Regions from separate parts of the Paenibacillus sp. RC73 genome, predicted to be linked through region 2. Evidence: riboswitches for the same ligand, from Rfam matches in the RefSeq annotation. Region 2 holds a riboswitch; the other holds the start of a gene.

Region 1 (8,500 bases), on a different contig from region 2:
GTGACCATCTCCGCATCCTTGGTATCATTCGCCAACTCTACAGTGTATTGCTTGCGCCGGCGTAACTCGGATACAAGAGTGTCGTTAACATCCGAAAAGACAACCTCATAACCTGCCCGCGATAGAATCAATCCGATAAATCCGCGACCGATATTTCCTGCTCCAAAGTGGACGGCTCTCATAGCTCCATCTCACTTTCGAACAGATCGATAATTTCCTGAGGGGTCACCGCGTTGCGGAGTTTATCCATGTTTTCTTCCTCCGCGCATACCACAGCGATACTCGTCAAAATCTCCATATGATCGCCGCCTTGTGCTGCGATGCCGATCACCATATATGCTTTTTCTTCCCCAAAATCTACACCTTGCGGGAACTGAATGATCGAGATGCCTGTCGACTGAATAAACGTCTTGGATTCCTTCGTGCCGTGTGGAATAGCCAACCCGTTCCCGATATAGGTAGACACGATCTCCTCGCGTTCCAGCATCTTGTCAATGTACTCACCTGTAATATGTCCGGCATCCAGCAGGATTTGTCCGGCCATGCGAATCGCCTCATATTTGTCTTTGGCGGTTGCGTTCATTTTTACTTTGTCTATCGTCATAATGCTCACGGTAGGTTCCTCCCTGTCCCTAATTTACTGTGAAAAAATTCAGCCAGTTCACTCGATATATAATTGGCGATATGCTCACGGCTACCGTGTTTCAGTAGCGTAACCATGTCTTCCCGAAGTAGTAATGCACTAATCTCGCTCAATACCTCCAGGCTTTCTCTCGGCAGCTCGCGAGGTCCCAACATAAGCAGCACGCAATCTACCTGTTCGCCTGCATCCGCCAGCAGCGGCTCTGCCAGCTTATACAGCGTAAGCGAAGGCTCGCGAATATAGTGGCTGCGCGTATGAAACAAAGCTATGGAGGTATCAGGGATCACCTGACTACCCTGGCGCTCTCTTTCCATGAGCTGTGCAGCAATGCCAGAAGGCTCTGTGACGTTCCCCCGCCCCGCCTCCAGCATGCAGATAGCCTGTACGGTAGCGCGCATATCCATCCCCTGATTTTCCAGCGTATACACTTGAAATTGCTGTACAATGTGTACAATTTCCTCGAGACTTTTTCGCAGCCCCGTGAGCCACTCCATGCCCTGACCGGGCTGGACGGCCTGCTCCTGCTGCTGATCATTGGGATGCTTGAGTGTAATATGCTGGATAAAATGTCGCAGACGGTCACTCTCCTCCTGCGTCAGCAGCGGGCTGATCTTGAGATAGCGATCCGGTTCCAGCGGTAGCTCCACCGTCGAAATGATCAGATCATAATCCTCTTTCGGAATCCGCGCCGCCTCGTACCATGAGGCCCTATCCACGATTTTGATCTGTGGCAGCTCCTTGGCGAGCCTTGTTGCCAGCAGCCTGGATGATCCAATGCCGCTCGTGCAGACGACGATGGCCCGCACCTCCCGCCGCAATTGTCGCAGCCGCTCCAGCGAAGCGCCGAAATGCATGACGAGAAATCCGATCTCTTCATCCGGCACTTCCATTTCTGTCATGCCCGCCGCAGCCTTCTTCACCGAGTCGAACAAGCTGCCGTAATCCTTGCGGATTTGCTGGAGCAGGGGATTACGGATGGATCTGCCTTCCTTCAAACGTTTGAGTACCGGAGCCATATGGGCAATCAGTCCTTCACGCAGAACACGATCCTCTGCCAATGGCGTGTCTGTCTCTTCCTCTACACGACGAATCAACTCATGAACCGACTCCAGCAGTACGAGATCATCCAGCGGCAGCAGCCGGGTTGAATGATCCTCGGCATCACGGAATAGCAGTCTGAAATAAGATCGTTCCGGCTCTGGAAAATCAATATCCAGCGCCTCTGACAATTCCGTGCATATGCGTTCCACCATAGCTGTGCGCAGCATGATATTCTCATCCGAATCTGTTTTGGAATACGAGAGACGATGATCCACAACGTATCCGAGCCGCAGACGTGCCAGCGAAACGCAAATTTGAATCAACAGCTCCATATATTTGCTTTCCACCATGTTTTTCAGCCATTTCTCATGGGGCTGCCAGAGGGCATTTTCCACGGTCAGCAGGTTCTCTCTGCCAATCATCTCCAGCAACTTGTCAGCGACACGTGTCACAGGACGAAGCTCCTCCCGGCTGGAAAACAGATCCGATTCATCCAAATACTCTAGAGCCAGCTCGGAAATCGCCCGTCTTTTGTCCGTCTCCCGGCCTGTAATCTCGACGCCGTACCCGCGTCTGCGCACAAGCACGAGTCCCCGTTCCACGATCCAGCCTTGCAATTCGTCCAGATCATGACTGACAGTAGTTACTGCGACCTTCAAATCAGCAGCCAGCGCCAGCAGCTTGATCGGCTCCTGTGTATCCAGCAGCATACAGAGAACCACGATCTTTCTTTCCTCAGCCGAATATTCGTCCGACTTCGTATGCATCAATTGCTCCCGCAGACATACAAGCTGAGCCGGGTCGGCATCCACATAGATACCAATCCCTGATTTTTTCTCCAGCTTTACCTCATGAGCCGCTAACCAATGCTCGACTGCACTGAGTTCCCGGTGAACCGTCCTTGTGCTGACATTAATCTTCGTGGCAATTTCCCCGGCCGTTACCTCTTGGGACTGCTCCAGAAGATATTCCACGATGTCACGTTGTCGTTTCGTAATATTCATAAGCGCATACCGTTCCTTCCCAAGCTCATCCCTTCCGCAGAACACACGAACTGCATACAAGGCGGCCTGACTACTACAGGGGATTAAGAATCGGATTTCAGACGTTCCACCAGCGCTTCGTATTCAGGACTCTTCAGGAAATTATCAATAGAAATATGCTCGGCATTTGGAGCCACCGTTTTAGCCCGGTCCGTCAACGTTTTTTGCGTAATAACAATATCCGCATCCTGCGGAATCTCACTGATTGCCGTGTTCGTTACCGTGACATCCACATCCGCCTGCTTCATTTTTTTGCGTAAAATCGAGGCGCCCATAGCGCTTGAGCCCATACCTGCATCACAGGAAAAGACGATCTTGTTCACATCTGATTTATCCTTGACCGTTTGAACTTCACCAATCTCCGCAGCCCGATCAGCTTCGCGGTTATCTTCCGTTACAGTGGTATTTTCGCCTGCAGCCTTGCTTTGAGTTTTCATATCCTTCATGCGGGATGCCGCTTCCTCAAGCCCCTCTTCTTTTTGCTTACCTGTCTTGAGTAACACAGCAGCAACAGCAAACGATACGACCGCAGCAGCAATCACACCGCTCAGCATTGGCAAATATCCGCCTTTTGGCGTCATCAGGAAATAAGCGATGATACTACCCGGTGAAGGAGCTGCTACCAGTCCGGCACCTGTCAGCATGAAACAGAACGTTCCCACCACACCCCCTGCTATAGCAGCAAGAATCAGAATCGGCTTCATCAAAATATAAGGGAAATAAATTTCATGAATCCCGCCGAAAAAGTGAATGATAACCGCGCCGGGAGCCGACGACTTCGCAGGGCCTTTACCAAACAGGCAGTAGGCCAGCAAAATACCGAGCCCTGGTCCAGGGTTCGATTCAAGCATGAACAAAACGGATTTGCCTGTTCTTGAAGCCTCCTCCAGCGCAATCGGACTCAATACTCCGTGGTTCAGTGCGTTGTTTAGAAATAATACTTTTCCGGGCTCAATAATGAGGTTGACGAGCGGCAAAAGCCCTGCGTTCACGAGGAACTGTACCCCTGCTGACAACACTTGACTGATAATTTGTACAAACGGTCCGATTGCCACATGAGCAAGCAGCGCTAAAATCGCCCCGATAATCCCTGCCGAGAAGTTATTGACCAGCATTTCAAAGCCTGATTTAACTTTGCCGTCAATCGCTTTGTCGAATTTCTTCAATATCCATGCAGCCAGCGGACCCGCTACCATCGCGCCGAGGAACATCGGAATGTCCGCCCCGACAATGACACCCATCGTCATAATGGCCCCGATCACACCTCCGCGCTGTCCGTGAATCATTGTGCCACCCGTATAACCGATCAGCAGCGGCAGCAAATAATTTTTCATCGGATCAACCAGTTGTGCAAAACCCTCATTCGGGAACCATCCGGTCGGAATAAAGAGTGCCGTGATCAATCCCCACGCGATAAAGGCCCCCATATTGGGCATAACCATACCGCTGAGAAAACGACCGAAACGCTGTACGGCAACGCGAGCGCCTCCGTTTGAATTGGACTTTGCGTCCACTGTGCTCATATTCATATCCTCCTTATAGGTCAGTATTTTGCATCATTCGATTCCCAACGCTCGAAAGTACAATAGATAAACGAACTAAACCGTTTCGATCTATCTATTGCTGATTTGAAATCGCTCTTGGGATTGTTGCAAAATACCCAGGTAATAAGCATCACTACCTTTTCTTAAAATTCATACTAAATGACAACGCTATCTTCATCAACGAAATGAAAACGTACTTTCGTCATGAACGTTGATGACAACATTTAAATTTAAGATAAACAGGCGCGAAATCATTAGGCATAATTCCTCTTAATGTGGCCTGAAACGTTAGAATTTAGTCGAGAAACCATGCGTCATCTATACCATTTCTATACAAGGAATATCCTCCAAACAAGGGAAAAAGAACGTAATTACGCTTGCCAAAAAAGACAGCAAAAAATAGCCGCTATGCCCAATCATCGCGACTATTTTTATACAAAACCGAGTGGACAAACGCCACTCTTATTCAGTTATCCAACCTACTTTGCCCCATTATTACTCATTGGCAGTCAACTGCTCGTACTGATCCGCAGACAGCAGCTTGCTTAATGATTCCTCTACATCTCCTCCAATCTCCACTTCGATCATCCAGCCTTTTTCATAGGGAGACTCGTTCACCAGCTCAGGCGTACTTTCCAGCGCTTCATTCACCTTCAACACCGTTCCCGTCACCGGAGCGAACAGGTCGGATACTGTCTTTACCGATTCAATAGTACCGATCTCTGCCCCCTGCTCAATCGTTGCTCCCTCCCCAGGCAGCTCCACAAAAACGATATCCCCCAGCTGATGCTGTGCAAAGTCCGTAATACCGATTCGTACCGTTCCATCCTCTGTGCGCTGAACCCACTCATGTTCCTCTGTGTACCAAAATTGCTGCTTCACTTCACTCATCCTGCTCGCCTCGCTTCCATATGGATTACATCGTTTCGCCTACCCGTCTGTGACAGGTTAAGATTATGACAACAAGAACTCTCATGTCAATAATACTAACAAAAATATTTCACATTTCTCCATATATCGTTCTAGCTAAAAATACGGCAGGATATAACAAACGCTTACATATCCTTATTTATGAATAAAATGTTTTATAAAATGATGTTGATGACATTTTTGTTGACATTTCAAATAAATTTGCGTATTAATGGGTTATAACAAGTGCTTTTAGAAATACCCGATAACTGTAAACGCGGATGAACGTGGAGGGAGAGACTGCCAAAACTCGCATAGCTGTTGCCGCCTGTGAAAACAAGGTAGCAAGCGAGTCGGATCAAGCTGTTACCGGCAGGGCCGGATGACGTATAGCTGATCCAAGGGCAGCGCCGAAGGAGTAAACCTGCACCGCAGGTGAATCTCTCAGGCAAAAGGACCTCTGCCGGACGCATCTCTGGAGAGCATTCGCCATACAGGCGGATCACCCAAGGGGAAACCTGGTACACACCGGGGTAACTCTCAGGTATCAAGGACAGAGCTGAAGAAAAGTGTGTGGACTGCCGTCCATACGTTTTTTTCAGCCTGTCTTTTTTGTTTAGCTGATCACACTGGATAGGAGTGAAAAAATGACTAACTTGCGAAAAACGTCGCTGTATTCCTCCTACGGCACGCTGCCGGGGGTTCGTTGCATTGATTTTGGCGGCTGGGAGCTGCCTGTACAGTTCAGCGGCATTCAAAAGGAGCATGAGGCTGTCCGACAACGTGCGGGATTGTTCGATGTATCGCATATGGGTGAATTCCTGGTCGAGGGCCAGGAAGCCGAAGCATTTCTGCAACAGGTGACGACGAACGATGTCAGCCAATTGGAGCCGGGCCAGGCCCAATATTCGCTGCTGTGTTACCCGGATGGAGGTGTAGTAGACGACCTGCTTGTTTACCGCAAAGGGCCGGAGCGTTACATGCTCGTTGTGAACGCCTCGAATATCGACAAAGATTGGGATTGGTTGCTTCGCCATGCTCCTGCATCCGTTCATCTGGAAAACGTATCAGATGCGGTAGCACTGCTGGCATTGCAAGGACCTGAAGCTGCGCGTATTGCCGCAGCCGTGACAGACACGGACATTACGAAGCTGGCATCCTTCCGATTCAATGAGGATGTGCAATTGTTCGGGGCAAAAGCGCTCGTCTCCCGCACCGGATACACGGGGGAAGACGGCTTTGAATTTTATGTGCCCACGGCGGATGCACCGGCAGTGTGGGACGGATTGCTTCGCATCGGTGAGCCGTATGGTCTGGTTCCCGCCGGACTTGGAGCCAGGGATACGCTGCGCTTCGAGGCGCGGCTACCGCTGTACGGACAGGAGTTGTCCGCTACCATTTCGCCACTGGAAGCTGGTTTAGGCTTCTTCGTCAAGCTGAATAAGGGAGATTTTATCGGGAGAGAGGCCCTGCAACGTCAGAAAGAACAAGGTATTCCCCGCAAGCTGATCGGACTGGAAATGCTCGACCGCGGCATCCCGCGTGCCCATTATCCCGTTTTTGCGGAAGGACAGCACATTGGCGAGGTCACAACGGGAACCCAGTCGCCCACCTTAAAGCGTAATCTGGGTTTGGCTCTGGTGGACAGTCATTTCAGTTCCCTATCCACACCGCTGGAGGTCGAGATTCGTGGCAAGCGCCTGCGCGCCGAGGTAGTAGCAGCGCCCTTTTATAAACGTCCACGCTGATTTAAACGCTCGTCTTACTATAACTATCGTGATCCGTTACTAACCGCTGCCCAGTGGGCAATCGTTTATTAATCATTTGTTAATCGTTTTACGTTTTTACGATCTTGTTGGTTGAAAGGAGCCAGACCCAATGAAACAACACCGCTATCTTCCCATGACCGAGCAGGATCAAGCTGAAATGCTGCGCGTGGTCGGCGCATCGTCCATCGACGATTTATTCAGCGATATTCCCGAGGCGATCCGGTATAAGGGGGAGCTGCTCCTGTCTTCTCGGTTAGACGAAAGAGCCTTAACCCGCCACTTATCAGGACTGGCCGGGCAAAATGCCAATACTGACACGCACGCCAGCTTTCTCGGCGCAGGGATTTACGATCATCATATTCCATCCGTCATCCAGCATATCACTTCACGCTCGGAATTTTATACGGCCTACACTCCTTATCAACCGGAGGTAAGCCAGGGCGAGCTGCAAGCCATCTTCGAATTTCAATCGTATATATGCGAATTAACAGGCATGGCTGTAGCCAATGCCAGTATGTATGATGGAGCGACTGCGCTGGCAGAAGCGGGCTCATTGGCCGCCGCTGCCACCCGCCGCAAGCAGCTTATCGTATCGCGGACCGTCCATCCGGAGGCACGTCAGGTGTTGGCTGCCTATGCACGCGGGCTGGATTTGGATGTCGTGGAGATCGACTGTGCAGATGGTGTAACTGACGTGAAGGCATTAACGGCGGCCATATCGGAGCAGACGGCGGCAGTTTTGGTCCAAAGCCCTAATTTTTTCGGGGCCGTGGAAAATCTGAAGCCGATGGCTGACCTGATCCATGCGCACAAGGGTCTTATGGTCGTCAGTGCCAATCCACTGGCATTGGGCTTGCTGGAAGCGCCCGGCAAGCAGGACGCGGATATTGTCGTAGGAGACGCGCAGCCGCTTGGCATCTCCTCCTCCCTCGGTGGCCCAACCTGTGGTTACTTTGCCGTTTCTCAGGCGCATATGCGCCGTATCCCCGGCCGTATTGTGGGCCAGACCACAGATCGCAACGGTAAACGCGGCTTCGTGCTGACCTTGCAGGCACGGGAGCAGCATATCCGTCGGGAAAAGGCCACCTCTAACATATGCTCCAATCAGGCACTGCTCGCTTTATCTGCCTCTGTGTATTTGTCCGTCATGGGTAGACAGGGCATCGCGGAAGTAGCCGAGCTAAACCTGCACAAAAGCCGCTACGCATTGGAGCAACTACTCGGCTTGAAGGGCGTGACTGCCTCCTTTACTGCACCCACCTTTAACGAGTTTGCCCTGCGGTTACCTGAGGGTACCGATATGAATAAACTGCAAGCCGGATTGCTTGCTGCCGGATTTATCGGCGGCTACGATTTAGGGCGAGATTATGAGGAATATGCAGGTCACTTGCTGATTGCCGTGACAGAGCAACGAACAAAGGAAGAGATCGATCAATTCGTGCATACCTTGGGGGGATTGCTATGACGCATACTACAGGACAAGATCAGGGTACACCGAATCCAGAAGTCGAATCCAGTCGGAATCAGATGAAAAAGCATGAGCAGGCGCTC
Region 2 (8,500 bases):
GGCGTTTCACAAATGGGATGGCATCGGAGATATGACCTATAACGGCTGGGGTAACTTTGGCTATCTTGTGACAGATAACGAATTTTGGCAGGCTGTGGGTAATACCTTTGCGATCTGGGTGTATTCAACGATTCCGATGCTATTTTTTGCACTGATGATTGCCTTCCTGCTTTATGCACCTTTTGTCAAAATGCGTACCCTGTGGAGGGTCGGATTTTTTCTGCCGAACGTGACATCCATTGTGGCTGTTGCCATCATCTTTGGCGCTTTATTTGCCAATAATTTCGGATTTCTCAATTACCTGCTGCAACTCCCGGGCTTGCCTATGATCCAGTGGCTTAATGTGCCGTGGGGGATCCAAATCGCCGTTTCCTCCATGGTTGTATGGAGATGGACCGGCTATAACGCGATCATCTACCTGGCCGGACTCCAGAGTATTCCGCATGTGCTGTATGAAGCTGCGAAAATAGATGGAGCAACTGGAGCGCAAGCTTTCTTCCGCATCACCATTCCTATGCTTCGTCCGGTCATCCTGTTTACCGTAATTACGTCTACCATTGGCGGAATGCAGTTGTTCACCGAGCCGCAGGTGCTGGTCGGTAATGACGGTGGTGCCGGAGCAAGTGGCATGACCATTGTGTTGTATCTGTATCGTGAATCGTTCATTAACAACTATTTTGGATATGGTGCAGCCGTCGGATGGGGCATGTTCCTCATTATTGCCCTGTTCTCCATCGTGAACTGGAAGCTCGTACAAGGCAAAAAATAACGGCAGAAAGGGGGTTCTACAACATGATGCAGGCACGTGTAAAATCCGTTATTTTATATACCGGGCTGTCGGCGGGAATGATTCTGTCGATGTTTCCTTTTTACTGGCTTATCGTCATGGCTACCCGTACAACTTCGGACATCTATCGTTTTCCACCACAGTTATGGTTTGGAAGCCACTTCTGGAGCAATGTGACGAGAGTATTGCAGCAGATTGATTTTGCCGGAGCTTTTTTTAATACGCTTTTTGTAGCCAGCTCCGTTACCCTGTTGGTGCTGTTTTTCGATTCACTGGCCGGGTTTGCATTCGCCAAGTTTGATTTTCCGGGCAAAAAAGCATTATTCATCATTCTGCTGGCTACGATGATGGTCCCTTCCCAACTGTCGCTTGTCCCCTCCTTTGTCATGATGGCCGCCTTTGGATGGGTGGGCACGTTCAAAGCTCTAATCATTCCGGGGATGGTGAATGCCTTCGGCATCTTCTGGATACGCCAATATGCAGAGGAATCCATTCCAAAGGAGTTGCTGGATGCAGGACGGATGGATGGATGCAGCTTTTTTCGGCTGTATTGGAATGTGGCGCTCCCGATTCTACGTCCTGCGTTCGCTTTTCTCGGCGCATTCACCTTCATAGGAGCATGGAATGATTATTTATGGCCGTTAATCATATTAACCGATGAGCGCAAATTTACGCTCCAGATTGCGTTGTCCCAATTAAACGGTATTTACAATACGGATTATGCGATGGTCATTGCTGGCACCCTGTTGGCTGTACTGCCGCTTATCATTTTATTTCTTTTCATTAGCCGCCAGTTTATTTCCGATCTTGCAGCTGGAGCAGTCAAAGATTAGATTTACTGAGTCAGCTTTATCCTGCTCTAAAACGCAAAAAGGGAGTGTCCTCCCAGCCTGTAATGGCTGAGGGACACTCCCTTTCGTTATCCTGGCAAATGATCTTGCAGAGTCAATATTCTTAAATCCGGATATATCGGACTTTACGAGCTGACTGTTTGTCCTTTTTCTTCTATTTCTATGGCTGCTCCTGCACTGGCACCTGCAAGTATTCCCTTTTTCTTGTCAGGATACAAGGAATCCATATAGGTACGGGTTTCTGCAACTACAATTCCCGACAAGCCGAGCAGTGCAATCAAGTTCGGGAAGGCCATCATGGCGTTAAAGATATCTGCCAGCAACCAGATCGCATCCAGCTTAATAAACGCGCCTCCGGCAACCAGCGCAATGAACAGATAACGGTACGGCTTAATCCATTTGACACCCAGCAAATATTCAACACAGCGTTCTCCATAGTAGTTCCAGCCAAGCATCGTGGTGAACGCGAACATAATCAGAATGATTGTGAGCAGTTCCGCACCAAGCGGGAATGCGCTGGAGAAAGCTTGCTGCGTCATCAAGCCCGCATCGGTAGGACCGCTCCATACGCCGCTAACCAGCAGCGTCAGCCCGGTCATCACGCAAATAATCATCGTATCTATAAACACACCTGTCATGGAAATCAACCCTTGCTCCGCAGGCCATTTGGTTTTGGCGGCTGCGGCTGCAATCGGTGCGCTTCCCAATCCGGCCTCATTGGCAAAAATCCCTCTGGCTACCCCGCTGCGCATCGCCAGCATAATCGTAGCCCCGGCAAATCCACCCGTCGCAGACGTCGTGGAAAATGCCGAATGCAGCACAAGCGCGAGTGCGGCAGGAATCTGATCGGCGAACCGAATCAGTACGATCATACAGATCAACACGTACAAGCCTGTTTTGAAGGGGACTACTTTGGTCGATACCTTGGCAATGCTCTTGAGCCCTCCAATGGTAACGAGTCCCGTAAGGGTAGCAATAATCAATGCCGTTACAATTGGCGGAACACCGAAGCTGTTTTCGGTTGAGGATACAATCGCTTTGACCTGAGGAAATGTTCCAATCCCGAACAGCGCTACCAGCATCCCGGAAAAAGCAAACAGCATCGCCAACGGTTTAAAGCGGCGTCCAAGCCCTTTTTCAATATAATACATAGGGCCGCCGGAAAATTGTCCATTCCGATCCTTCACCCGGTATTTTACTGCAAGCACACCTTCCGCATATTTCGTCGCCATCCCGAAAAAGGCTGCAACAACCATCCAGAACAGGGCGCCCGGTCCCCCCAGCTTAATCGCTGTCGCGACGCCGACAATACTTCCTGTACCTACTGTAGCCGCCAGCGCCGTACTCAGGGCCGCAAAGCTGCTGACATCCCCGCTACCTTCATTTGGAGCCTTGCCGATCAGCTTGATCGCCAGAGGCAGGCGAAAAACCTGCAACATTTTTAAACGTATGGTCAGCCACAGACCTGTTCCCATAACGAGAATGATCAGTGGGGCCCCCCATATCCAACTGCTAATCGCTTCTAACACATGTACCAAATTCATTTCAACCCGCTCCTCCAGCATATTAAAAAACAAAAAAGAGTCAAATCCGCTGATTCGACTCCTGGAGAGGTTAAAGGCACGAAAAAATACAACCATCTTGTGCAGGATTCAGCCACTAACAGCTCATAAAAAAGCCTAGGGCATCCCCTGTCACAGGTTATTCGCGTCTCTGTCCTTTTGCCTGAGAGTTTAAGCAGATGATATCTGCGGTGCACCTTCGGCGCCCAATTAAGGGTCTCTCCAGAGTTCTGTCCGTTTACGGTCCCGCTTGTTGCTGTAATCAGCCCAAGCACCTGAGAGTTTTGCCCCTTCGGTCGGAACTTACGTTCCATCTCCCGCAAACATCAACCAGACATATGAAATTGTTTTTTATTATACAGAAAACTTTCAGCTTTTTACAAGTGAAAAATTTGTGAAGTCGTTTGGTTATCTTAAGATGAGCCTATAAAATAAGGGCGGGCGCAGCCAGATTCATCCTCATGATGTTCTCCGCCGCACCCGCCCCCAGACCATATCGGGTTATATTCAGTTAGCTTGGATTACAGTTCTTCGCCGTTAGTGGCAATTACATTTTTGTACCAGTCAAACGAATCCTTCTTGGAGCGCTTCAGTGTTCCGTTACCGTCATCGTCCAGATCAACATAAATAAATCCGTAGCGCTTGGACATTTCGGAAGTAGACATGCTCACAAGGTCGATAGGTCCCCAGCTAGTGTAACCGATCAGATCCACACCGTCCGCAATCGCTTCCTTCATTTGAGCGATATGCTGGCGCAAATAATCAATGCGATACGTGTCGTGAATGGAGCCGTCTTCTTCCACCTTGTCATATGCACCCAAGCCGTTTTCCACGATGAACAGCGGCTTTTGATAGCGGTCATATAATGTGTTCAGCGTAACACGCAGGCCGATCGGATCAATCTGCCAGCCCCAGTCAGAGGATTGCAAATATGGATTTTTCACGCCGCCAATCAGGTTACCCGCTGCCTTCTCGCCTTCCGGACCTGCAGAGACAGTCAAGGTCATGTAATAGCTGAATGAGATGTAATCGACCGTGTTGTTTTTCAGAATTTCGGCATCGCCGGGTTCTGTGTGCAAAACAATATTATTTTCTTCAAAATAACGGTTCATATAATTTGAATATTCCCCACGGGCATGTACATCCGTAAAGAACAGATTCATCTGGTTTTCATGCTGACTTTTCAGCACGTCCTCCGGGTTACACGTATGTGCATAGCTTTCCATACGAGCCAGCATACAGCCGATTTGAGAGCCTGGAATAATCTCATGGCCTCGTTTTGTCGCCAATGCGCTCGCCACAAACTGGTGATGCAGGGCTTGATAGATCGCTTGTTGCTTGTTATCTACACGGTCAATGACCACACCGCCACCTGTGAACGGACTCATCGTCATCACATTGATCTCATTAAAAGTCAGCCAGTATTTCACTTTATCCTTATAACGTGTAAACACAGTTTCGGCATAATTGACGTAGTGTTGTATCACTTCACGACCGAGCCAGCCATTATATCTCTGTGTCAGACCTAGCGGTGTTTCGTAATGGGACAATGTCACCAGTGGCTCTATCCCGTACTTGCGCAGCTCGTCAAATACATTATCGTAAAATTGCAGTCCTGCTTCATTCGGCTCCGCATCATCACCATTCGGGAAAATCCGCGACCAGTTAATGGACATGCGGAAAACCTTAAAGCCCATTTCCGCAAATAATGCGATATCTTCTTTGTAATGATGGAAAAAGTCCACACCTTCGCGCTTTGGAAAACGGGCATTTATCTTACCAGACAAAATGTCTTCGAGTCGCTCGGACGAAATCTCTATAGCATGATCGTTTGTGCGCTCTGCTTTGGGTACATAAGCAATCACGTCCGCACTGGACAATCCTTTTCCATCTACGTCAAAAGCGCCTTCCAATTGGTTAGCTGCGGTTGCCCCGCCCCACAGAAAATTTTTCGGAAATCCTTTTAATATCTTAGTCATAGTATGAGAGCCTCTTTTCTTATTGGATATGTTAAACACTTGTAGAGTATTCCATAACGACCTGAATGGACCAGCCTTTGCCATCCTCGTTGTAAGCAACTTCACATGGGTTGGCAGCTACTAGAACTTATAATACATCCCCTCCTTCTTTAGTTATTTTTGTCCATCTTCAAAATAAATGCCATTTTGATGGCGTAGTTCATTGCTGATCTTCTGAACCTCAATGCTCAATGACTTCAATTCTTCGTAGCGGTCTTTGTCCTTTTCGGCAATGATCCGATAAAATTCCTGAGCCTCGTAAAACATGAAATGATGAGTTTCAGGAGTACTTACAGTATCTGTTTCCTGAGTACGGACATCCAGAACCGATACGTCCGTGATACCAGAGACACCACTGGAGATCATAGTGGCCTGGTCCCCGTAAATTTCAACACGGTTGGTGGTTACAGCATTTTTGGCCAGTTGGATCACCAGTGTAAAATCGGGATACGACAGTAGGATCGGGCCGCCCAAATCCACGCCATTCTCATGCTTTTTGGCACGGTACAAGCCTGATGTAGGGGCTCCAAGCAAATCAATGGCAAAATACAGCGAATACACACCCAGATCCATTAATGCACCCCCGCCATAAGACAGAGAAAAGATATTAGGAGTATCTCCTGAAAGCAACTGATCATACCGGGAGGAAAATTGCATGGAGTACAAGGTGCCACCCTGGATATTGCCCACGCGCTTCAAGTTGTCCTTAAGGCGCAAAAAATTAGGCTCATGGATATGACGAACCGCTTCCAGCAGGTAGCAACCATTTCGGTCAGCCAACTCGTAAGCTTCTCGCAATTCCTGTTCTGTCAGGCTGATCGGTTTTTCGACAATCGCATGTTTGCCATGCTCCAAAAAAAGACGCGCTTGCAGCATGTGCAAGGAATTGGGCGTAGCAATATAAATGGCATCAATATCGGATTGAGCCATCTCTTCCAAACTGTCATACAGCGTAATGTTTTCAAGCTGACACCCGGCGGCAAAAGCTGCGCCTTTGTCCTTATTTCGAACAAAGAGTGCTGTAATTTCCCAGCCGCCAGCTTCCTTCACGGCTTTAACCCATTCTGTGCTGATCCATCCAGTTCCAATCATTCCGAGCTTCATATGGCGTAACTTCCTTTCTTGATGGCGAGCCTATCGCCGGAAATCAACGATTGACGGGGAAGGCTGCTTAAAGCCGCTTTCCAATATTTCGATTGTCAGCAAAATATCCTCGTCCTTAACCAGCTTGGGTGTTCCGTGCACAATGGACTCGTACAACGAGTCATACAATTGTCCATAATCTCCTATTGGCGTAGGAAGTGTTTCCTCGATAGCTTCACTACTTCCGGGCGGAACGTATTTAAGTTTGCCATAGGAAGCGGGATTATCCAGTCCGAAACCTTCCGCATCCGGGGTCTTGCCGGCTTTCAGCCAGGTTTCCTGCTGATCATCTCCCCATTTGACAAAGCTGCCCTTCGTGCCGTGAATAGTGAACTGCGGGTAAGGCAGGCACACCACAAGAGAAGTTTTTACAATCACTTTTTTGTCCGGGTAATATAATATAGTTTCATTGTAATCATCAGCGCCATGAGGAGTACGGATAGACTTGATGTCATATCCGACTTGCTCCGGTCTGCCAAATAAGGCGATGAGCCTGTCCAGCGTATGAACACCGAGTCCATAGTACATTCCGTTAACAGGATTGCCGCCGGGCATACTGGCATTGGGACGGAAATAATCGTAATGGGATTCAATTTCGACGATGTCTCCCAGCTTTCCGGAATGGAGTGCTTCCTTGAACGCCAGATAATCGCTGTCAAACCTCCGGTTTTGATAAGGCATGATGATGAGATTATTTTCCTTGGCGAATTGGATCAGTTCTTGCGCTTGCTCAAGGTTTTCACAAAAAGGCTTTTCCACCAGCACATGCTTGCCATGGGATAGAGCCAATTTTGCATATTCATAATGCGTAGAGGAAGGCGTACATACAACGACGAGTGATATTTCCGGGTCGCCCAGAACGTCCGTAATTTGATCCGAGAACTGAATGTCGGGGTAGGCCGTTTCCATATCCTCCCTCACTTGGCGTGTGAACACTCTCGATACTTGAAAGGCGTCCCTGATCTGAACATAGGGCAGATGATATCTGGTTGTACTTTTGCCAAATCCTAAATATGCAATTTGAATCGTCATTTCGCAAATCCCCTCGTTTCCTAAAGGCTTAGCTTTACGATATCGCAAGTATTGCCAGAATAATACCACAACATGAGGAACGTTTTTTTGAAATGCATCGACAGATGCTATAAAATAGACGTAATGCCCTCATAAGCATCCTAAACGTTGTAACGCGTTTCATGTCAAATAATTTTCATATGTGAGGAGAAGCAGCATGTCGAATCTTGATCAAATTGCCAAACTGGCGGGCTTTTCCAAAGCTACGGTATCCAGAGTGTTAAACAAGTCCCCCCATGTGAGCCGGGAGACGAGAAGTAAGATTTTAAAAATCATGCAGGAGCTGGATTACGTTCCCAACCGGAACGCCATTTCCTTATCCAAGGGTCAGACCCTTCAAATTGGCATCATCACTTCAACCATTAATGAAATTGTTCTCGCATTTCTGAATAGCTTTGTAGAGGTGGCGGGCCAGTACGAATTTCAAACGATAATTTATACTTCGGGAGAAGACAAGAAGAAAGAGCTTCAGGCCTTCGAAGATCTGAAAAGAAAAAGAATTGATGCGCTGGTCATCATTTCCTGTGTAAATGATACCGATTTGTTAAGCACTTATTGCAAGTATGGCCCGATCGTGTCGTGGCAACGAATGGATCATACCGATATTCGCTCCGTCGCCATGGACCAGTACGAAGGATACATGCTGGCGCTAAAACACTTGATACAAAAAGGCTATACTCGTATAGCCAATGCCTTTGGCCGCCCAAGCAGCATCAACACCCACAGCAGACAACGAGCCTATGCGTATATCATGGAGCAGCATAATCTTCCTGTATTGCAGCATTGGAATCAATCTTCCATCTATAACATCCGTGATGGTGAGCAGGTGGTGCGCGATTTGTTACAGTATCGGGACGAATTCCCACAGGCTATTCTGTGCTCCAACGATTATGTGGCGGTTGGTATTCTCTGCGAAGCACGCAGACAACTGCTGAGCGTGCCGGAAGATCTGGCGATCGTCGGGTTTGATAACACGGAGCTCTCGCATACGATGGGCATTACAACCGTTCAGAATCCAATCGAGGCTCAGGCGCAAAATGCCTTTTACATGCTTTCCCCTCAGCTCGT

The links. Region 2 has a riboswitch for glycine ahead of ABH897_RS18745 (alanine/glycine:cation symporter family protein). Riboswitches for the same ligand answer to the same signal wherever they lie in the genome.
Region 1: another riboswitch for glycine. It lies ahead of gcvT (glycine cleavage system aminomethyltransferase GcvT); the one in region 2 lies ahead of ABH897_RS18745 (alanine/glycine:cation symporter family protein).

What each region holds. Positions count from the first base shown of each region.
Region 1 covers NZ_JBIYCV010000008.1:156,591-165,090, forward strand. The annotation lists gene ABH897_RS19730 (mannitol-1-phosphate 5-dehydrogenase) at 1-182, opposite strand, end outside; gene ABH897_RS19735 (PTS mannitol transporter subunit IIA) at 179-613, opposite strand; gene ABH897_RS19740 (BglG family transcription antiterminator) at 610-2,688, opposite strand; gene ABH897_RS19745 (PTS mannitol transporter subunit IIBC) at 2,772-4,250, opposite strand; gene gcvH (glycine cleavage system protein GcvH) at 4,767-5,162, opposite strand; glycine riboswitch at 5,462-5,650, shown strand; glycine riboswitch at 5,651-5,747, shown strand; gene gcvT (glycine cleavage system aminomethyltransferase GcvT) at 5,828-6,928, shown strand; gene gcvPA (aminomethyl-transferring glycine dehydrogenase subunit GcvPA) at 7,059-8,414, shown strand; gene gcvPB (aminomethyl-transferring glycine dehydrogenase subunit GcvPB) at 8,411-8,500, shown strand, end outside.
Region 2 covers NZ_JBIYCV010000007.1:302,565-311,064, reverse strand. The annotation lists gene ABH897_RS18755 (carbohydrate ABC transporter permease) at 1-769, shown strand, start outside; gene ABH897_RS18750 (carbohydrate ABC transporter permease) at 793-1,620, shown strand; gene ABH897_RS18745 (alanine/glycine:cation symporter family protein) at 1,764-3,182, opposite strand; glycine riboswitch at 3,342-3,436, opposite strand; glycine riboswitch at 3,454-3,530, opposite strand; gene ABH897_RS18740 (glycoside hydrolase family 1 protein) at 3,722-5,179, opposite strand; gene ABH897_RS18735 (Gfo/Idh/MocA family protein) at 5,333-6,322, opposite strand; gene ABH897_RS18730 (oxidoreductase) at 6,353-7,393, opposite strand; gene ABH897_RS18725 (LacI family DNA-binding transcriptional regulator) at 7,590-8,500, shown strand, end outside.